3 regions of the Pseudoalteromonas sp. S4741 genome follow, and region 1 is predicted to be linked to each of the others. Evidence: predicted binding sites of a transcription regulator. Region 1 holds the regulator's gene; each other region holds the start of a gene.
The links. Region 1 encodes FliA, which starts transcription of late flagellar genes. Its sites were predicted from a motif close to CTAAAGNTNNNNNNNNNNNNGCCGATA; they were not measured.
Positions count from the first base shown of each region.

Region 2: the regulator FliA is predicted to act here: its motif matches at 4,337-4,363, upstream of pomA (flagellar motor protein PomA).
Region 3: the regulator FliA is predicted to act here: its motif matches at 5,925-5,951, upstream of CWC30_RS00305 (DUF5610 domain-containing protein).

Region 1 is NZ_PNCN01000035.1:24,606-32,394, forward strand. Features, by position in the region: gene CWC30_RS06750 (chemotaxis protein CheA) at 1-2,101, opposite strand, end outside; gene CWC30_RS06755 (protein phosphatase CheZ) at 2,116-2,883, opposite strand; gene cheY (chemotaxis response regulator CheY) at 2,900-3,283, opposite strand; gene CWC30_RS06765 (RNA polymerase sigma factor FliA) at 3,324-4,034, opposite strand; gene CWC30_RS06770 (MinD/ParA family ATP-binding protein) at 4,061-4,921, opposite strand; gene flhF (flagellar biosynthesis GTPase FlhF) at 4,914-6,404, opposite strand; gene flhA (flagellar biosynthesis protein FlhA) at 6,426-7,789, opposite strand, start outside.
Region 2 is NZ_PNCN01000004.1:51,837-59,625, reverse strand. Features, by position in the region: gene CWC30_RS00680 (DNA topoisomerase III) at 1-1,885, opposite strand, end outside; gene CWC30_RS00675 (hypothetical protein) at 1,957-2,445, opposite strand; gene CWC30_RS00670 (flagellar motor protein MotB) at 2,593-3,513, opposite strand; gene pomA (flagellar motor protein PomA) at 3,516-4,283, opposite strand; gene xseB (exodeoxyribonuclease VII small subunit) at 4,587-4,829, shown strand; gene ispA ((2E,6E)-farnesyl diphosphate synthase) at 4,832-5,719, shown strand; gene dxs (1-deoxy-D-xylulose-5-phosphate synthase) at 5,835-7,697, shown strand; gene CWC30_RS00645 (ligand-binding sensor domain-containing diguanylate cyclase) at 7,760-7,789, opposite strand, start outside.
Region 3 is NZ_PNCN01000002.1:16,070-23,858, forward strand. Features, by position in the region: gene CWC30_RS00270 (hypothetical protein) at 1-200, opposite strand, end outside; gene CWC30_RS00275 (hypothetical protein) at 200-559, opposite strand; gene ccoG (cytochrome c oxidase accessory protein CcoG) at 842-2,272, shown strand; gene CWC30_RS00285 (serine/threonine protein kinase) at 2,354-3,328, shown strand; gene CWC30_RS00290 (thiol:disulfide interchange protein DsbA/DsbL) at 3,364-3,987, shown strand; gene CWC30_RS00295 (thiol:disulfide interchange protein DsbA/DsbL) at 4,007-4,645, shown strand; gene trmA (tRNA (uridine(54)-C5)-methyltransferase TrmA) at 4,719-5,816, opposite strand; gene CWC30_RS00305 (DUF5610 domain-containing protein) at 5,981-7,105, shown strand; gene murI (glutamate racemase) at 7,172-7,789, shown strand, end outside.

The DNA.
Region 1 (7,789 bases):
CGTCTAAAGGCTTAATTACCACTTCCTCTTGACCAATAAGCGAGTCAACAACAAAACCCACTTTTTGAGTTCCTATTTGCACAATAACCACATGACCTTGTGCTTTTCGCTGACCTCTATCAGCCCCTTTGATGAGCCAATGTTCAAGGTAGAATAACGGAATCGATTTTTTACGAACTATTATAGTAAGCTGACCATCAACCACATTGGTCTTTGTTAAATCCAAGTGGAATATTTCACTAACACCCGCCAGCGGCAAAGCAAATGTTTGTTCGCCAACCACTACCATTAAGGTAGGCAGTATTGCCAGTGTCAGTGGTACTTTAATCTCTAAAGTAGTACCTACGCCCATCTCTGATTTAATATTTACTGAGCCATTGAGTTGAGTGATTTTTGTTTTAACCACATCCATACCAACGCCACGGCCAGAAATATCTGAAATCTCTTCTTTAGTTGAAAACCCAGGTGCAAAAATAAGGTTATAAGCTTCGGTATCAGAAAGACGACTCGCTTGGTCGTGATCAAGCACCCCTTTGTTAATGGCAATCTTTTTAAGCTTTTCAGCATCCATACCAGCACCATCATCTTGGATAGTAAGCAAGATATGATCGCCTTGTTGAGACGCTGATAAAGTAACAGTACCGGTTCTAGGTTTACCTGATGCTTCACGAACGTCTGGCATTTCAATGCCATGATCCACTGAATTGCGCACTAAATGCACTAACGGATCAGCAAGCGCTTCCACTAAGTTTTTATCTAAATCAGTGTCCTCGCCTACCATTTGCAAGTTGATATCTTTATTCAATGAACGAGCTAAATCACGTACCACACGTGGGAAGCGGCCAAATACTTTTTTGATTGGTTGCATTCGTGTTTGCATTACCGCACCTTGGATATCAGCTGTCACTACATCTAAATTAGAAATTGCTTTACCCATGGCCTCGCTATCAGAGTTAGTCGCTAGACTTACCAAACGATTTCGCACAAGTACCAGTTCACCTACCATGTTCATTATTTGGTCTAAGCGTTTGGTATCAACTCGTACCGTTGTTTCTGCCGGTGGAGGCGCTGCTTTTTTAGCGGGAGCTGCTTGTGCCGCAGAAGCCGGCTTAGCTGGCTCTGGTTTAGGCTGTGGCTTTGGTGTCGCAGCAGGCGCAGGTTTATTCTCGACTACAGGTTCTGGTTTACTTACAGGAGCCGGTGTTTCTATCGATTTAGGTGCACCTTTACCATGAAGCTCATCAAGTAACGCTTCAAACTCGTCGTCACTTATTTCATTATCGCCCGAGCTTTGCTCGTTACTTGGTGGAGCCACAGGAGCTGATGGTGTTTGTTGTGGTGTACTTGAGGTTGCTTGGCTCACTTCGCCAAAGCTGCCTACACCATGAAGTTCATCAAGTAGGCTTTCGAATTCATCGTCAGTTATATCACCACTGACATCATTGTCACTTGATGATGATTGTTTTTCTTGTGGGGCTTGCCCTTTTCCATGAAGTTCATCAAGTAGGCTTTCGAATTCGTCTTCGGTTATTTCATCAACCTGAGACTCAGTACTGCTGCTATCTGGGCCGCTAAATAATTCATCAAAAGCAAACGGGTCTTCTATAGCATCGTTGCTCGGTTGCTCTGCAACTGGTTCAGGCTCTACCGATGGAGTTTCCACAGGAGCTATATCTTCAACCACAGAATCGCCGGCAAGCTCTTCTGCTGTCGGTGGCTGCCCAAGTTTGTGAAGTACAGCAAGTAATTCTGGATCCGCAGGCTCTGGCTGGTCACGATTTTTAATCGTGGCAAACATTTCATTAATGGTGTCCAGTGCTTGTAAAATCACATCCATTAATTCAGAGTTAACTGTTCTTACACCTTGGCGCAGTAAATCAAACACATTTTCAGCACCATGACATGCATCAACAAGCTCTGTCATAGCCAAAAAGCCAGCGCCACCCTTTACAGTGTGGAAACCGCGAAATATTGCGTTTAGTAGCTCAGTATCATCTGGGTTGTTTTCCAGTTCTACTAACTGTTCAGATAAAAGCTCAAGGATTTCTCCGGCCTCTACTAAAAAGTCTTGTAAAATATCTTCATCGACTTCAAAGCTCATGCAGTACTCCCCTATTAGAAGCCCAAACTTGATAATAGATCATCAACTTCATCTTGATCAGATACAACATCATTACGCGATTCTTTATCAATAATAGGCCCTTCGGGACCTGCTAGTGTTTGTGCAACAATGGGATCTTCTATTTTTTCTGGTTGTTCAGTTGGTTCAGCCTCACCACCTTGCGCTGCAAATGCAGTTAAAAGGTGAATTAAACTTTCTTCAACTTCACGGACAAGTTCAATAACACGGCGAATAACCTGACCGGTTAAATCTTGATAGTCTTGAGCCATCAGCACATTAGTCATCAGCATTTGTAACTCATCGGTTTTGTGATGAGAACTGCTCATAAACTTATCAATACTATGGCAAAGTGATTTAAACTCACCAAGCTCTATTTCGCGGTTCATTAAACGATCCCACGTTGGCTTGATATCAGCTATTTCGTCAGCGATTTCTTGTGCTAATGGTAAGCTTGCTTCAACCGCATCCATTGTCTTATTGGCTGCGTTTTCTGTCATTTCCATGACATAGTTAAGGCGTTTTTTTGCGTCAGGGATGGCATCAGTGGTAATGTCTGTTAAACGCGTGTCTAACTCGAAACTTTTTAAAGCTTCGTGCAGTTGACGAGTCAACTTTCCCACCTCAGCAAATAAATGTGATTGCTCTTGTGAAGCTGTTTCTAAAATTAACTGATTCGCTTTATCTTGCTCACCATTTTCTAAAAAAACAACTAACTGGCGAGCTTGTTCTAAAGTAATCTGAGGCGCAGCAGGTGCTGACATAAGCCTCTCCCTCTCATTAACCTAAGCGTTCGAACACTTTTTCTAATTTAGTTTTCAATGTACTTGCAGTAAATGGTTTAACAATATAACCATTAACACCTGCTTGGGCCGCAGCAATTATTTGTTCTTTTTTAGCTTCTGCTGTAACCATTAAAACAGGAATATGCTTTAATTTTTCATCCGCTCGAATTGCCCTTAAAAGATCAATACCTTGCATGCCTGGCATATTCCAATCTGTTACAACAAAATCAAACGCTTGATTTTGCAACATAGGCAAAGCAGTTGACCCGTCATCTGCTTCTTGAACATTGGTAAAACCTAAATCGCGCAACAGATTTTTAATAATACGTCTCATTGTTGAGAAATCATCAACAACAAGAATTTTAATGTTTTTATCCAAAACATCCTCCAGTGAGGCCTGAACCTTTATTTACTTACTTCTAGTTTATCCAGTCATTGATTTTTGCTTTAAGCTTAATCATCGCCTGACCATGTATCTGACTTACACGCGATTCACTTACATCGAGTATATGCCCAATTTCTTTTAAATTCATCTCATCGTTATAGTACAAAGAAAGCACCATTGCATCTTTCTCCGGTAACGACTTTATTGCACTGAGTAAAGACTCATTAAACCGTTCATTTTTAACATTATTAAACGGTTTGTCTAGTGCTAAATCTTGGCCATGGGGTGTAATCACATCGTCATCTATACCAAGGTCTTCAATGCCTAACACTTTGCTTACATTTACATCGTTTAAAATATGATGATACTCATTTAGCGAAATTTCAAGTTTTTCAGCAACTTCACTATCTTTAGGTTCACGGTTTAAACTGTTCTCAAGCGCAACAATAGTCTCTGCAACCAAACGGCTTTTTCTGTGAACTGAACGTGGAACCCAATCGCCTCGGCGCATTTCGTCTATCATCGCACCACGAATACGAATACCGGCGAAGGTTTCAAAACTTGCACCTTTGCTTGCATCAAAGTTTTTTGAAGCTTCAATTAAACCAATCATACCCGATTGAATTAAATCATCTAGCTGCACACTGGCCGGTAAACGAGCAATTAAATGGCACGCCACTTTTTTGACTAATGAGGCATGCTTTTCAACAATCATATTTAAATTCTGTGCTGACTGATATCCCATAACTCTATTCACCGGTATTGTCATTGTTAGTTACTAACTAGTTTCTCAATGAAAAACTCTAAATGACCCGAGGCTTGGCTAGGTGTTGGCCACTTAGCAATTTTTGTAGCCAGTGTTTTAAAAGCAATTGCAGCAGGCGACCCAGGAAAAATCTCAACAATTACTTTTTGGCGGCGCGTTGATTTGCGCATATTTTCATCATATGGAACCGTTGCAACCAACTCCATTGATATATCTAAAAATCGGTCGGTAACCTTTGAAAGTTTTGCAAACAATTCCTGCCCTTCGCGTAAACTGCGCACCATATTGGCAACAATTTTAAATTTATAAACGCCGTGCTCACGGCTAAGTACTTTAATTAAAGCATAGGCATCGGTAATTGATGTAGGCTCATCACATACCACCACAAGCACATCTTGCGCTGCGCGAGAAAAACTCAGCACCATATCGGAAATACCCGCAGCGGTATCAACAATTAAAATATCAAAGTCGGTGTTAAGTTCACTAAATGCACGAATAAGTCCAGCGTGCTCTGAGGGTGATAACTCAACCATACTTTGCGAACCCGATGTTGCAGGCACTATTTTTATGCCTGCGGGACCTTCGACTAAAATATCATCAAGTTCACATTCGCCCGATAAAACATGAGATAAATTACGCTCAACGCGCAGTCCAAGCATCACATCACAATTCGCTAATCCTAAATCAGCATCTAGTACAAGCACACGTTTGCCTTGTTGGCCTAACGCGATTGCTGTATTAAGGGATACGTTCGTTTTACCCACTCCACCTTTGCCGCCGGTGACAGCGATAACTTTTACGCCGTTATTATTATTCTTGCTCATTTTGCGAAGGCCGCTTGCTTGATCTAAAACTGTGTTAATCATACATCTCTACTGTGCTCGACGCCACTGATTGGTGTCGTGATTGTTGTGCTTTTATTCTTTTTAAATACAATTGCTCAGCTTTTTTTACTAGTTTTTCGGCATTTGCCACTCTAATATCTTCTGGTACTCGCTGACCGTTAGTAAGATACCCTATTGGGAGACGATTTTGAATCGCAATACTAATAATCTCACCTAAACTCAATGACTCATCAAGTTTAGTAAAAATACATCCACTTAGCTGTACTTTTTTAAAGTGCCTTACTGTTTCTTGCAATACATTAATTTGCGCTGTCGCACTTAATACTAAATAACTACGTATATCAACACGCTGATTACGCATCAAGGTGTTTAACTGCTCGGTTAAGCGTAAATCACGTTGACTCATTCCCGCTGTATCAATTAAAACTAGACGTTTATTTCGTAAATGATATAAAACTTCTGCTAATTCATTTGCATCTTTAACTTGTTTAACGCCACAACCTATAATACGACCATACGTTGCTAGCTGCTCATAAGCACCAATACGGTAGGTATCGGTAGTAATAAGCGCTACTTTATCGGCACCGTATTTTTGTGCACCCAATGCTGCCAGTTTTGCAACTGTGGTGGTTTTACCCACGCCAGTAGGCCCGACTAACGCAAAAACACCGCCTTGGCGAAGTATTTCGTTGTTCGTGGTTTGCATTTGATCTTCAACTATGTTCAATAAAGCTTTCCAGCCTTGTTGGCGAGACACGTCGTCTGGTACAAAACATGCCATTTGCTCAGCAACATTTTTCTCTATCCCCATACCGACTAAGCGGTCAATCATACATGCACGGGTCGGATCGCGACGTGCCATATCTTGCTGCATTAAACCTGATACTTGGTGCTCTAATAGTTGACGAATTGCGTTCATTTCTTCACGCATTGTGCTGATGTCACTGGATTCTTTATGCATTGTTTGCTGACCCGGTGCGCTAGGTGAATCTAAATCGTCAAAGCCACTGTCTAAGTCGTCAAAACCTAAGCTATCGGCTTGAGTGCGAGGACGCACTGGCGCGCTTTGTTCACGTTCAAACATATTTTTAGGTCGTGATTGCACAAGCTCTTGTTCTTGATAGTGGCCAGATGTGTCAATACCAGAGTGTGAAAACATTGAAGCAAGCTCCGCTGAACGAGGACGTGGAGACTGACGCTCTAATAAGGCTTGTAAGCTATCTGCAACCTTTGCTTGTGGCTTAGGTTGAGCGCGTTGCGGTTCTGGTTTAACAAAATTATGTGAACTTTGCTCAGTATGTGCAAATGAAGCGCTTGCAGCAGGTTGACTTTGAGGCTGCTCTGGCGGTTTTGTCGCTGCTTTGTCGTAATCAACTGCAGCAACAATTTCAACGCCATTAGCTAGTTTTTTATTTGACATAATAACCGCATCAACACCCAACTCTTCTTTGACTTCTTTTAGTGCAGTGCGCATGTCTTTAGCAAAAAAACGTTTAATTTTCATAATTCAAACCCCTTTAAAATCTTATTGTTGGCCTACAGAGCTGACAATCTTGATCTGTCTTTCATCTGGTATCTCTTGATAAGACATCACCCGCAATCCTGGAATGGTGTATTTAACAAATCGAGATAACACAGTGCGTAACATTCCTGACGTTAGCAATATTGAAGGTTCACCGGCCATTTCTTGATTTTGATGCGCTTCATTCAATGATGTTTGAAGTCTATCAGCAAGCCCTGGTTCTATTCCGGCACCTTCATCACCTGCATTTTGAAGTGACTGATGCAACATCTGTTCCAACTCAGGCGCCAAGGTTATGACAGGGATTTCAGAAGACATACCAACAGCATCTTGAACGATTAATCTACGCAACGATATTCTCACTGCAGCCGTTAATACATCTGGGTCTTGGCTCCGAGGGCCATACTCAACAAGGGTTTGAACAATTGAGCGCATATCTCGTATTGCTACCCCTTCATTTAATAAATTTTGTAGTACTTTCACGATGGTGGTCAGCGGTAATACTTCAGGTACAAGTCCTTCAACTAAGCGAGGGTGACTCTTACCTAACATATCTAATAAGTTTTGTACTTCTTCATGTCCGAGTAATAATGCGGCGCTATTGGTGAGTAACTGACTAATATGGGTTGCCACCACGGTCGCCGAATCAACCACCGTGTAACCTAAAGACTGTGCTTCATCTTTTTGATCAGGTTTTATCCAAACTGCATCTAAACCAAACGCAGGATCTTTAGTTTCAATTCCTTTTAGCGGGCCAAATACTTGGCCTGGGTTAATCGCTAATTCATCACCATGTTTAAGTTCCCCCTCACCACTTGATACACCCATCATGGTTATGCGGTATGCATTTGGGTCGAGTTCTAGATTATCGCGTATATGCACCGGCGGCACTAAAAAGCCCAGCTCTTGAGATAGTTTTTTACGCACTCCTTTAATACGGTTTAACAGCTCGCCACCTTGTGATTGGTCAACGAGAGGAATGAGTCGGTAACCGACTTCTAGACCAATAACATCAACTTGTTGAACATCATCCCAACCCAGTTCTTTTTGCTCTTGTTTAGCCGCAATTCCGGTACCTGAGGCGGCATTTTCGGCTTCTTCTGCTTCTGCAGCGGCTAATTTCAGTTTATTTTGCTGAGTATAGTATGCAAGGTAACCTAAAAGCGCCCCTAAGCTTAAAAATGCAAGGTGTGGCATACCTGGGACTAAGCCCATAGTAATAAGGATACCTGAGGCAATAAATAACGACTTTTCGTTACCTAATTGCTGCTTAAACTGATCGCCCATATTGTGCGATTCATTTTGACGCGTTACAACAATCGCAGTACCAATTGAAAGTAGTAATGAAGGTAATTGCGCGACTAAGC
Region 2 (7,789 bases), on a different contig from region 1:
TACGTTTGGCAAAGCGCTTTTTAGGTGACGTTTTAGGTAACAGTGCAAATGCCTGACTATTGCAGTTCGCCGCTTGGCTTACAAAATTAGTTAAATCGGCTAATAAAGGTTGTATAAACTGCTGATAACTCATTGCTTGCTGTGCAATATCACCTAAACTCGACTCCCATTTTGCAGTTAAGTCGGGGCTTGATAATCCCTCTGGTAATACACTAATTAATGCCAGACCTGTTTCAGTTGCTTTAATTGCTTTTCCCTCACGTTTTAAAAAGCGACGTTTAAATAACAGCTCAATAATGCCTGCACGCGTTGCTTCTGTACCGAGGCCATCTGTTTCTTTTAATATTTTTTTGATTTGCAGGTCTTTTACATAACGGCTAATTCCCGTCATAGCAGCAAGTAAGGTTGCATCGGTAAAATGAGCCGGAGGAGATGTATGCTTTTGCACCACTTCACCTTTAGTACAAGTAAGTGCCATGCCTTTTTCTAAATAAGGTAATGTAGCTTCTTCTTTAAGTTCCGACTTACCCATGAGCAATTTAAAACCTAAGCTTACATCTTGCTTTGCACTTGCTTTAAATAAACCACCGGCTATGGTTACCTCTACTTTGCTTTCGTTATATATGTAGTCGGGATAAAACTGAATTAAATAGTGTCGACTTATTAACTGATAAATTTTTGCTTCATCATTGGCTAAACTCACACTTTTTAACTGTTTAGCTGTCGGCACAATGGCGTGATGAGCGGCCACTTTTGCATCATTAAAACATTTACTACGTTGTTTTGCATTTGCCTCATTTACCAGCTCTACTGACTGCCCACCATTTACGGCTATCGCTTTTAAAATAGCAGGTGCATCTTGGTGATGCTCTCTCGGTAAGTAACGGTTATCTGAGCGTGGGTAGGTAATTAATTTATGACGTTCATATAAAACTTGGCAAATATCGAGTACTTTTTGTGCTGGCATCCCAAAAGCTTTAGCAGCATCTATTTGTAAAGCAGATAAGTTATAAGGAAGAGGCGCGGTTTGTTTTTTTTGCTTTTGCTCAAGCGCTGTTACATTTGCGGGCTGATTAGCAATGCGTGAAGTCACATTTTCGGCTAAGGCTTTATTAAGTACTCTGCCCTCTTCATCTTGATATGGTTCGCACGCTTTACTCGGTATCCACTTAGCAGTAAATGATTGCTGCTCAGGTGTAACAAGATGAGCAAGTACTTCATAAAATGGTTTGGATACAAAATTTGCGATTTCATTATCACGATTTACAACTAAACCTAAAATAGGTGTTTGTACTCGCCCAACCGACAACACATTACCAAAGCCCGCTTTTTGCCCAGCTAGCGTATAAGCTCGCGTTAAATTCATACCAAACAACCAATCAGCACGAGACCGTGCTAAAGCAGATACACTTAAAGGGATAAAATCACGGTTAGCACGCATACTATTTATTGACTTTTTAACTGCCGTTAAGTTTAAGTCACTGATCAATAAACGCTGAATATTTTGTTTTTTTGCTTGGCTGATTTTTGCTTGTTCTATAACTTCATCAACTAATAACTGGCCTTCACGGTCAGGATCGCCAGCATGTACAAGTGTTGTTGCTTTTTTGATTAGCTTTTTTAAAATAGTGAGTTGTTTACGAGTTTTAGGCTTTGCTTTAAGTTGCCAATGCTCAGGCACAATAGGTAAATGTTCAAACTGCCACTTTTTAAAACGCTCATCATAATCATCGGGTTCTGCTTGCTCAAGCAAATGACCTATGCACCAAGATACGCAATCACCATTTGCCACTTCAATATAGCCATCATGCTTTTTATGCGGTTTAGGAAGTGCGTCTGCAATAGCGCGACCCAAAGAGGGTTTTTCAGCAATATAAAGTTTCATAACATAGCTCTAACACTGTTCATATAAACAGTAGTCTAGCACATCATTTTAAACGAGGGGTATTTTTGTCGTTATAAGCTTAAAGCTTTATTTCGCTTATTAACAAAAATATATAAAAGCGGTAGATAACATATAACAACAGTAGCGATATTTATTAAGGGCATAAATGTTTGATACATAACAGTACTATACGATAAATCCCAAAGATGGCGATCTACTAAACGAAACAATTGCAGAATAGGGGCAGCAATAACCACAAGTTGGCCAAGTACACATTGCCACAAATGCACTTTATCTTTAAGACCCCAATAAGCAATAAGGGCCATCCAAGTAATATCTGTTAATGCCCATACAAGGTAACGGTATATATAAATACCATCATCAAACGCCATTAAACTTGAGTAGGTCACAGTGCCAAATAAGAAAAAAGCGGCGGTAATAACAACGAACCTAAGAGCTAAATAATCTTTGAGGATAAAGAATATAAAAATAGCCGGACTCAAAATAAGAACCCAGCTTTTACTTAATATACTTACAAAATACAAAAACCATTCAGGCAAACTAAATAACCTTACTTAACTTTTGTATCTTCATCAGTTCCATCGCCGTTACCAGGCATACTACAATACTTAGTCAACATATTCGCCCCATTACATTTGTTAATAATGTTGCACTCTACGCTAAAAAAGGTACATAGCCAAATCATTCTATCTTACATCAATTGGCGCTGACTCTTTTGCCTTACCTTGTAAAATAGATATTTCTACACGGCGATTGCGTCTGCGATCTTCGCGGGAATCATTAGGTACTAAAGGTCGTGTTTCTGCACGCCCTACCACCATCATTCTGGTTTTATCAAAACCTGGAACTTTTTGTAATTCACTCGCTACCGCAACTGCGCGTTTAGAGGATAAATCCCAGTTATTAATGTAAAGCTCGTTGGATACCTGAAAATCATCCGTATGACCAGACACCGTAATTTCACCGGGTACATCTTTAAGTAATCGGCCAATATCTTGAATGATAGGTTTAAATTGTGGTTGTAAAAATGCACTCCCCGATGGAAACGAGCCATTTTCTCTAATACGAATTATGATTTGCTGCCCTAAAGATTCAAGCTCAATAGCCCCATCAATAATTTGTTTTTCAAGCTGTTGCGCAATTTTTTTAACTAAGTCATTTATTTGCTCTTGATCAGCAGCAGACACTGCCGTAGCTGCAGCAACTTCCTCTGAGGTACTGCTTGATTCACCACCTCGCTTTTCACCACGTTGCTCTTGACGTCCACCTGCGGAGCTTTCATCTCCCGCCTGAAACTCAAGCATTTGTTGAGTCATTTCAACCGTTTGTTGCTGAATGGTTTCTATAGGAGTTGGCTCAGGTTTACCCGGCGTAAACTCCATAGCAATAACAGATGTCCCTTTTGGAATGTCTTTTACCTCTATTTTATTTTGTACACCAAAAGCAAACTTCATTGAGCCCGCAATTTGTTTAAATTTAAGTACATCCATTTCAGAAAATGCGAGTAAAAGTACAAAAAAGCACATTAATAGCGACATTAAATCGGCAAATGTCCCCATCCATGCAGGTAACCCTGGAGGAGGGCATTTGCACTCTTCATCTGACATAATTATTCCTCAGTATTGACTGCGCGTTTTGATTCAGCTAGATAATTTTTCAAAATCCCTTCAATTACTTTAGGATTTTGGCCATCTTGGATGCCTAATACCGCATCTAAAATTAAGCGCTGATTCATGGCCTCTTCGTCTTTACGCAGTTCAAGTTTTACCTGAATAGGAATGGCGACAACATTCGCCAAAAATGCCCCATACAACGTTGTTAACAAGGCTACCGCCATTGCAGGTCCGATTGCTTTTGGATCATCCATGTTCGAGAGCATAGCCACTAAGCCTATCAACGTACCGATCATCCCCATTGCGGGAGCAATATCACCTAGCGACTTAAATAAGCTTGCGCCCATTTCATGACGAGTCGTCGTCAGGGAAATATCTTTTTGTAATGTTGCACGCACTACATCCGCATCATGCCCATCCACGAGCATATCAACGCCTTTGCGCATGAATGGATTTGGAATTTCGGCTTCTTCTAAGGCTAAAAACCCGCCTTTTCGGGCAGAATCTGCTAGCTCAACCGCCTTTTCAATTAACGCTTCAGGGGGTTCAATTTTAAACATAAACGCTTTTGCACATACTTTACCAATGCCAAGAAATTGCGACATGGTAAAATTAGATAAAACGATAAAAAGGGAACCACCAAATACGATAACCACAGAAGGGGTATTGTAAAACATAGCGACTTCACCGCTACTACTCATAAACATGGACATGACAATTAAGCCAATTGCGCCAAGGATCCCAATAATGGTTGCTAAATCCACATTCCCTCCAAAGGTTTTATATTTTTTCTTCGCAAGCGTTGTTATTAATTGTTTATCGGCAAGATACTGAAATACTTAAGTGATTTTTATGATAAACGGTAAAATTACGATTAGTCCTATTTTAGATCAACATAGGTAATCAACCTAATTAATCAAAATTAATAATTTTAAAAAATAACGTTGAAACGCAATAAAACCCAATCAACAGCATTTATCTATCAAAAAACAATATCATTCTTTGACCTAGTTTAGCATTCCCCCTAAAATTGGCGTCTAAATTTATTATGTAAGTTGAAAATAAAGATGGCGACTAAAAAACCTGAAAATTTAAGTTTCGAACAAGCACTAGAAGAGCTAACAACAATTGTCAGTGAAATGGAACAAGGTGATTTATCGCTTGAACAGTCTTTAAAGCAATTTGAGCGAGGTATTGCACTTGCGAGCGCATCTTCAGGCAAACTTCAACAAGCTGAGCAAAAGGTGTCGATATTAATGGGTAATGACGAAAAAGCACCGCTTACTCAGTTTGATAACGATTTGGAATAATTGTGAGCATAAAAGAACAAATAAAGCTCGCTCAAGATGATGTAGTCAATACACTCAACCTTTATTTCGAACAACCACTTGAAAGCGACAACACCATAAAAGAAGCCACACATTACAGTCTAATGAATGGCGGGAAGAGATTACGCCCTTTTTTGGTTTATACCACAGGCAAAATGCTCAGTGCTGAAAAACGTGATTTAGATGTGCTGGCAGCAGCCATTGAATGCATTCATAGTTATTCATTAGTGCATGACGATTTACCTGCGATGGATGATGACGACTTACGCCGTGGTCGCCCTACTTGCCATATTGTATACGGTGAAGCACAAGCGATTTTAGCTGGAGATGCACTGCAAACTTTAGCATTTGAACTTATTGCCAAGCATAAATTTAAATGCTCGACTGAAGCACAATTAAAAATGATCGCAGCATTAGCGCATGCTTCGGGGTTACAAGGTATGGTTGCCGGACAAGGCCGTGATATTGCAGCAACCGATAAGGTTATTACTGTTGATGAGTTAGAACGTATTCATAAACTTAAAACCGGTGCGCTAATAAATTGTGCGATTACTCTTGGTGCACTGTGTGCTCCTAATACGAGCCAACAAACTTTAGATAACTTATCAACTTTTGGATACGCTATAGGGCTTGCATTTCAGGTTCATGACGATATTTTAGATGTTGAGGGCGATACGCTTACTTTAGGCAAGCCACAAGGGTCAGATATTGCAGCGAATAAAGCGACATACCCCGCTTTATTAGGTATGCTAGGCGCTAAGCAAAAAGCACAAAATTTAATACAACAAGCCCATGAGGCATTAGCTAACATTGACGCAGACACAACAGATTTAGCGGCATTGGCAAACTATTTAATTGAACGTGACCATTAAACATGGCTAAACCGTATTAAATCTTAGAACAAAATTATTACTGAATATTAAGTCGCCTTTTAAACCTCGTTTGTTTTGAGGAGGGTTAATATTAGCGAAGGATATATAAAAAACCATGACACTTGATAGCAGCAAGTATCCATTACTTGATTTGGTGAACGAACCAGCCCACTTGCGAGAGTTAGCACAAGATAAGCTTCCTGCATTTAGCCATGAATTGCGTGACTATTTAGTCAATTCGGTATCGCAAAGTAGCGGTCATTTAGCGTCTGGTTTAGGAACCGTAGAACTTACCGTTGCATTACATTATGTATACAACACACCCGATGACCGTTTGGTCTGGGATGTGGGCCATCAAGCTTATCCGCATAAAATACTGACTGGCCGCCGTGACCAAATGCATACCATTCGCCAAAAAGACGGATTGCACCCTTTCCCTTTTAGAGATGAAAGTGAATACGATACCTTTAGTGTTGGCCATTCAAGTACCTCAATTTCTGCGGCGCTGGGTATGTCCATTGCTGCGCAAAAAGAAGGCAAAGGGCGTAAAACAGTCGCGGTAATCGGCGATGGCGCAATTACTGCGGGTATGGCCTTTGAAGCAATGAACCATCTTGGCGATGTTAAATCAGACATGCTGATCATTTTGAACGATAACGAAATGTCGATATCTGAAAACGTCGGTGCGTTAACCAATCATTTTGCGCGTATTTTATCAGGTAGCTTTTATACCAACATCCGCGAAGGCAGTAAAAAGCTGCTCTCTGGTGTACCGCCGGTAAAAGAGCTTGCCAGCCGTATGGAAGAACATATTAAAGGGATGATGATCCCGGGTACTTTTTTTGAAGAATTAGGTCTAAATTACATTGGCCCAATTGATGGACATGATGTGAATATGTTGGTTGATACGCTGCGCAATATGCGTAACTTAAAAGGCCCACAGCTTTTACATATAAAAACCCAAAAAGGCAAAGGTTATAAGCCTGCCGAAGCCGATCCGATTGGTTATCATGGCGTACCAAAATTTGATCCTGCAACATCAAGCTTACCAAAATCTAAGCCAGGTGCGGCGACTTTCTCAAATGTGTTTGGTGATTGGCTTTGTGACATGGCCGAGCAAGACAGTAAACTCATGGCAATCACGCCAGCTATGCGTGAAGGTTCAGGTATGGTACGTTTTTCTAAAGTGTATCCAGAACAATACTTTGACGTAGCGATAGCAGAACAACACGCCGTTACTCTTGCTGCAGGTTTTGCCTGTGAGGGCTTAAAGCCCGTTGTGGCTATCTATTCTAGCTTTTTACAACGCGCGTACGATCAACTAATTCACGACGTTGCACTGCAAAACCTACCGGTATTATTTGCTATAGACCGCGCCGGTATTGTTGGAGCCGATGGTGAAACCCATCAAGGCGCCTACGACTTAAGCTTTATGCGCTGTATACCTAACATGGTCATTATGGCCCCAAGTGATACTAACGAATGCCGTCATATGCTTTATACAGGCTATCAAGCTAATTGTCCTGTTGCTGTTCGTTACCCGCGTGGTAGTGCAGGCTCAGCAGACATTCAAAGCACTATGCAAAAGCTAGAAATTGGTAAAGCGAATGTAATTAAAAAAGGTACTAAAGTGGCTATATTATCATTTGGTACCTTGCTTGAAAACGCACAACTTGCCACTAATGAGCTCAATGCCACATTAGTAAACATGCGATTTATTAAGCCACTTGATACGGCATTAATTGATGAGCTGATTAATGATAACGATATTATTGTAACCCTTGAAGATAACGCGATTGCGGGCGGTGCAGGCTCAGCAGTTAATGAATATTTAGCGAGCATTAAAGCCGATGTAAAAGTGCTTAACTTAGGTATTCCTGATGAATTCATTAAACATGGCACACAACAGCAAATGCACGATGAAATGGGGTTAGGTGAACATGGTATTTTAACTTCAATTAAAGCATTTATGAGCTAATACTTATAGTGTTTAATAAAAAAGGAGCCATTGGCTCCTTTTTTATTGCTCATCTATAATCTCTAGCGCATCCACACCTTAATGTCGGCTAG
Region 3 (7,789 bases), on a different contig from region 1:
CCAATCTCTAATTCAATATCAGTGCAACCTTGTTTGCACTGTATTACTCCCTTACCAGGTTTGCTGGTGGCTAAATTTAACGTTAATACACCCTGGCAATGCTCACATTTGATTGTTTTACCTTGTGCCAACTGCTTAAGCATAGTGCGATGTTTGTGAAATGAGTTACTTGCTTTTTTATTTAATCCAGAAAAATCCATTATTTCACTCTCGATTGCGCTAATGACTCTTTGATAATGCGACATACCGTTGTTAAACGTTCTGAATAAAAGTAAAGGTTTAGATCGCCTTGACGACAATAGCGTAGTTCAAACAACTTTACTGACTCATCATTGGTAAACGTTTTATTAATATAGTCTTCTTCGGATCTTGAAAGTGCTAACTGTTTATTGATTTTGTTTCTTGTCATGGTTGCGACAGGAAAACGATCAACTTTAGTTGTGCTGCTTAACAAGCCTATACCATCACCGAGTAAGCGCTCACGAGGCTCTTTTACCAAGGGGTGATCAATGGTAAAAAATGCTAGGATCACAACCACTAGTATAAAAAATTTCTTCATAAATACACAAACCTTGATCCAAACAACACGTTAGTAGCCGGCAAGTGTAATAAAATACACCTTAAAAGCAAGTCACAAGTTGAATAAATTATTAGCAATCTAGTCAGTAATTTTAGCCAATATGCGTATAATAAGGGGAGTAATTAGATATTTCTGAAATATCTGAAAGTATACAAGTGCGACCTAAAGCGTATTATGTTTAGCATGTAAGTTGCTACACTTAGGCGAAAAGTACAAAAAGATTGCTGAATTTTTATTTCCTAGCGGCGTTGAGGAACTTCAATGGATAAGCAAATTAAAGTAAAAAACATACCAACAGAGGTTAAGATCCAAAAACCCGATCTGAGCCGACAAGAAGATAGATTTAACCCACGCAACCGTATTTATGTGCGTGCTGTTTCAGGGCTCCATCAATTACTAAGACAACGTATTGGCTTTTTAGGCATGCTGGCGTTTATGTTATTGCCCTGGATCAACTTTAACGGTCAACAAGCTGTTTTATTTGAGCTAATGGAGCAAAAATTTAATATTTTTGGCTTAACCCTGTGGCCACAAGATTTCACCATTCTTGCATTTATATTTATGCTAGCAGCGTTTGCCTTATTTCTGGTTACCACTTTTTATGGTCGAGTGTGGTGTGGCTATACATGTCCGCAAACAGTATGGACCTTCATTTTTATTTGGTTTGAAGAAAAGTTTGAGGGCAGCGCTAACCAACGTAAAAAGTTAGATCAACGGCCGATGGATTTTGACAAGTTCTGGCGTAAAACAGCTAAACACACTAGTTGGGTACTATTTTCTTTATATACTGCGTTAACGTTTGTTGGTTACTTCACGCCTATTCGCGAACTACTGCCTGAATTTGTTACCTTTAATGTGGGCGGTTATGCCTTAGTTAGTATTATTGTATTTACTATTTGTACTTATGGTAATGCGGGTTGGATGCGCGAAATTATGTGTTTACATATATGCCCATACTCACGTTTTCAGTCAGCAATGTTTGATAAAGACACCTTTACTGTAAGCTACGATGAAGCGCGTGGTGAAAACCGCGGGCCACGTTCGCGTAAACAAGACCCAAAAGAGTTGGGTTTAGGTGACTGTATTGACTGTAACTTGTGTGTGCAGGTTTGCCCAACCGGGATCGATATTCGTAATGGTCTGCAATATGAGTGTATAAATTGTGGTGCTTGTATTGATGCCTGTGACGGCGTAATGGATAAAATGAATTACCCTCGGGGCCTTATCTCTTACACCACCGAGCGTAATTTAGAAACACCGGAGAATAAAACCCATCCGCTGCGCCCAAAGCTGATTGGTTACAGTGTTATTTTAATCTTACTTACCGGTGCGCTGGTTGCTAATATCGCCATGCGTAAAACCATGGACTTTGATATTATTCGCGACCGCAATCAGTTGTATCGTGTCGATTTTAATGGTTTAGTTGAAAACACCTACACCTTAAAAGTAATTAACAAAGCACAATACGAGCAAACATTCTCTATTGATGTAACCGGGTTAGATAATTATAAATACTTAGGTGATACTACCTTTACAGTAAACGCTGGTGAATCGCATAATGTACCGCTATCACTGGTAATGGATCCTTATGATTTAAAAGCGCCAATGACCGAGTTTAACTTTGTGTTGTCGCCAATAAACGAGCCCGATAATAAAATATCGCAGCCAAGCAACTTTTTTAAGGCACGATAAGTCGCTTTATTAAAGGCAAACGAGCACTGTTATTAACAAAAAAGCGGGATATTCCCGCTTTTCTTTTTATATAAGAAGTATATGAGTAAATTTAGCTTTATTGACTTAACCCCAGATCTTATTTTGGATGCCATAGAAAGCGTGGATATTTATGCTGAGTCAGGGTTGTTAGCGCTAAATAGCTACGAGAATCGGGTGTATCAATTTGTGGCCGAGGGTGCAAAGCGTTACGTCGTTAAGTTTTATCGCCCTGAGCGCTGGAGCAAAGCGCAAATTCAAGAAGAGCATGACTTTGCTTTTGAGCTAGCCGCCGCTGGAGTACCGGTGGTGGCGCCAATAAAACACAATGGGCAAAGCTTGTTTGAACATCAAGGGTATTTATTTACTTTGTTCCCAAGTGTAGGCGGGCGTTTATTTGAGGTGGACAATTTAGATCAACTCGATGTGCTCGGGCGTTTAATCGGTCGTATGCATCAAGTAGCCAAAACGAAACCCTTTACCCAAAGACCGACCATTACTTGTGATGAATATTTAGATACAGCTAAAGTTCATTTACAAAAAAGTAAGTTAGTCCCTATGGGATTAGAGACTTCCTTTTACACTATTTTAGATTTAGTCATTGCCCAAGCGCAGCTGCAATATAAAAATGTAGATAGTATTCGCTTACACGGAGACTGCCATGCTGGTAATATTTTATGGGCTGGGGATGCGCTGATGTTTGTTGATTTAGACGATAGCCGCCAAGGACCTGCAATTCAAGATTTATGGATGATGCTCAGTGGCGATCGACAAACACAGCTGTTACAGTTAGACACTTTAGTGAATGCGTATGAAGAGTTTTGTGATTTTGATCACTCACAACTGAAGCTGATCGAACCGCTTCGCGCCATGCGTATGATTCATTACATGGGTTGGGTTGCAAAACGTTGGAGTGATCCTGCTTTTGTACGGAACTTTTCATGGTTTGCAGATGACAAATACTGGGAGCAACAAATTTTAGCACTTAAAGAGCAGTTTGCAGCTTTGCAAGAAGCCCCGTTAAAATTATTGCCATAATATTTTTATTTTAAAAGAAGTATAACGAGATATTCATGCTTAAAAAATTAAAACTAAGTTTACTGATCCTATGTTTACCTTTTGCAGCATTAGCTGCTAACTTTGAAGCGGGTAATCAATACACTGTAATTGATGTTGAAAAAAGTAAAACGCCAAACGTAACCGAATTCTTCTCTTTCTATTGCCCGCACTGTTTTAAGTTTGAGCCGGTAGCAAAAGGGATTGCAGAAAACTTACCTGAAGGGGCTGAGTTTGTAAAAAATCATGTTAACTTTTTAGGGGGCGTTTCACCACAAGCGCAAAGTAATTTAAGCTTTGCTTACTTAATCGCAAAAAAGCATGGTCAAGCCGAAGCAGTAACAGCGCAAATTTTTAAAAGCATCCATATTCAGCGTGCACCATTAACAGAAATTAAAGACGTTAAGAAGTTATTAGAGCTTAACGCAATTGATAACAGCACATTTGATAATGATATTGCTAGTTTGCCTATCATAGCAGCTGAACGTGCCATGCAAGATAAGCAGAATAAATATTCTGAGCTTGGCGCATTAACTGGCGTACCTACATTTATCGTAAATGACAAATATAAAATCAATATTAATACAATCAAGAGCCAACAAGAACTTGATGAGTTAATTAGCTTTTTACTAAAACTATAATTTTTGGAGCACCATAATAATGATCAAATTAGTTAAAGCAGGGTTACTTGCTGTATTACTCCCTTTAGCTGCAACCAGTTTTGCTGCCACTTACGAAGAGGGCGTGCATTACGATGTCGTCTCTGATCGTGCAACCAGAAAACCAGAAGTAAAAGAGTTTTTCTCTTTTTACTGTCCTGCATGTAATAACATGGAACCACTGCTGGCCGAAATCAAACCTAAGCTAGATAAAAACGTAAAGTTTAAGAAAAGCCATGTAGATTTTGTGGGTGTACGTGACCCAGAACATCAAACCATGATCAGCCAAGCATTAGCTACAGCTGAAGTACTACCTCAAAAAGATAAAATTATTTCAGCGATGTTTGATCATATCCATGCAAAGCGTGCACGATTTAATGAGTTGGCAGATGTAAAAGACGTATTCTTAGCGCAAGGCGTAGATGGCGACAAGTTTGATAAATTATTTGAAAGCTTCTCGGTACGTACACTTAGCTCTAAAATGAAACGTGACCAAGATTACTTTAAAGGAAAAGGGGCACTGCGTGGCGTTCCAACATTTATTGTTAATGGTAAATATAAGCTTAACTTAGGTGGCGAGTCAGGTATTTCATCGCCAGAAGATGTAAGCGCACTTATTAACTACTTAGCAAATAAATAAGTAGTTTAGTGAAATAAAAAAGCTCCGAAAGGAGCTTTTTTATTTTTACAACGTGCGCTGTTTAATGCTTTTTTTATTTACGTTGTAAAAACACACCAGATTCAATGTGGTGTGTATAAGGGAACTGATCAAATATTGCAAAGCGCTTAACCTCATGGGTTTGCGTTAAGTGATCAAGGTCGCGCTCTAATGTGTCTGGGTTACATGATATATAAATAATATTCTCATAGTTAGCCACTAAGTCACACGTAAGCGTGTCCATGCCTGCTCGAGGCGGGTCGACTAAGATGGTTTGGCAGTTGTAACTACTAAGGTCAATGCCATCTAGGCGAGAGAAAGTACGCTCGCCTTTCATTGCCTGAGTAAACTCTTCGCTCGACATGCGAATAATATCTAAGTTAGTTACTTTGTTTTGAGCAATATTATATTGCGCTGAATGCACAGACGATTTTGATATTTCTGTTGCCAGCACTTTATTAAATGAGCCCGCAAGTGCAATTGAAAAGTTTCCGTTACCACAATACAGCTCTAGTAAATCATTGTTTAGTGGTTTACATAACTCTTGTGCCCACTCCAACATCTTAATATTTACCTTCGCATTAGGCTGAGTAAAGCTATTTTCTACCTGCTGATAGATTAGCTCTTGGCCATTCACCATTAAGCGCTCAGTAATAAAGTCATCGCCCAATTTTTCTTTTTGCTTACGTGCACGGCCAATAAAGTCAATTTTGTACTGGCTACTTAGTTTTTCTTTTAAGGCATTGATCTCAGTTAACCAGTGTTCATCAAGTGGCTTGTGATATAGCAAGCTCACTAAAATTTCACCACTGAGGGTTGATAAATAATCTATTTGAAATAATTTACGACGCAGTACTTCGCAGCCTTTTAAATTTTCAATCATCACCTGCATAACTTCACCTACTAAAGGAGCTGCAGGGTCAAAGGTATCAACACGTATTTTATCTTTTGTTTGTTGATCAAACATAATATGAAACAGATCGTCACCATCGTGCCATACTCTAAATTCTGCACGTTGGCGGTAGTTAATGGGCTCAGAGCTAAATACTTCTAACTGTTTTACACCGAAACGTTGAAACTGCTCTGTAATACGCTGCTCTTTTTCATTTAATTGTGTATCGTACTGCGTGGTATCTATATTTATAACTGCCATTAACGGTATAACCTTATCGTTGAGATCTGTTTATCGGCGCTATTGTAGGGGGCGAAGCGTATTTGTCTAGTTTTGATCAAATATAGTGAGCTTTTTTTGAGCATTTTACTACAGTATAGGCTTTCTTGGTCGATATAAGAGTAAGTCTAAATAGGAGTCCTCTCATGAAAATAGGTAACTTTAGTTTTGTTCCAAACAGCAATGCCAATAAATACAATACTAAACAAGCAATGCCACAGCCTAAAATAGACTCGCCACCAACTAGTTATCAGCAACGAGGAAAAGAACTGGCTGCTGCCATATTAGGTGACAAAATGGCAAAAGAATTAGGTTTGCCGGTTGCTGAAACGAAAAAAGACAAACCACTGTTTGATTTTAATGAAGTCGTAAAAAATGTTTTAGACTTTGTTACAAGCTCGGTAAAAAAAGCCAAAGCCAATGGTGCCGATAACGACAAACTGCAAGATATGCTAAATCAGGCACGTAAAGGAGTGCAAACGGGTGTTGATGAGGCTGTGGATGAACTAAAAGGCATGGGCGTATTTAATCAAGAACTTGAAGAGGGTATTGATAAATCTAAAGAGGGTATCTTTAAGGGCCTCGATAAATTTGAGCAGAACTTATTTAACCCACAACCTGCAAGCGTAACTGTAAGTCAGGCGCAATATGTAAGTTTAAGCAATAGTGCTGATTACACATTCACCACAGCAGAAGGTGATGAGGTGAGTATTAGCTTTGCAGATGCTTATCAATCGCAATCATCTAGTCGCTATCAACAAACAGATGATTCACAATCATTTAGTACGCAATTTTCTGAATCCCGTGAGCTCTCTTTCTCGATGTCAGTAAATGGTGAGCTTAATGAAGACGAGCAGCAAGCCATAAATGATTTAATGGCAGAGTTACAAGATGTCAGTAAAACCTTTTTCAGTGGCGATTTAGACAAAGCATTTGAACAAGCCCAAGAACTCAGTTTAGGGAATGAACAGCTGGTGGCATTCTCAATGGACTTACGTCAAAGCAAAACCGTTGCTGCCATTAAAGAGTATGAACAAATTAAGCCAACATCAGAAAAAGCCATTGCCGAAAGTGTTGCCCCTTTTAATGATGATCTAAAATCGGCTTACTCTAAAGCGCACACCCTAGGATTAGAAAGCCAGCTATCAGGTATCATTCAATGGCTAAATCAAGATCAACAAGAAATAGATAAACTGGTTGATTACACTAACACCATGTTTGAAAACTTAGATAAATTAAGCGCCGCTACTGCAAAGCTAGGCACTGAGTAAAACTACTTTCTTTTACAAAAGCCACATGGCAAACTGCCGTTCTTAGTAAAGAGTAGGAATGGTAGTTTGTCAGCGCACATCATGGTATTTGATTCAGGTATAGGTGGAACCACCGTGCTTGAGCATATTCAGCAAAGCATTCCTCATGCTCAATACAGCTATTTTATGGATAATGCATTATTGCCATATGGCGCACAGTCGCAACAAACCATCATTAATCGACTATGTGGATTGATTCAATTTATTAAAGATGAGTCACTAAATGTCGACTTAATTGTTATAGCCTGCAATACCGCCTCAACATCAGCGTTAAGTGCGGTACGTCAAATAACAGACATTCCTATTGTTGGGGTAGTACCTGCAATTAAACCCGCAGCGCAATTAACGCAATCAAAACATATAGGTTTATTGGCAACTCCCGCAACGGTATCAAGCCCGTATACTGATGCACTTATAAAAGAACATGCCTCATCGATAACCACAAGTTTATATAGTAGTGTTGAACTGGTTACTTTGGCAGAGACTCTCTTTTTTACCCAGCACTTAGATCTCGATAAGTTGCACACTGAGTTAGACCGATTAAATATTAATAAAGATATCGATGTACTGGTATTAGGCTGTACTCACTTTCCTATTTTAGCTAAACCAATTAGTGATTACTTTAATACGCAAGTACAGTTATTA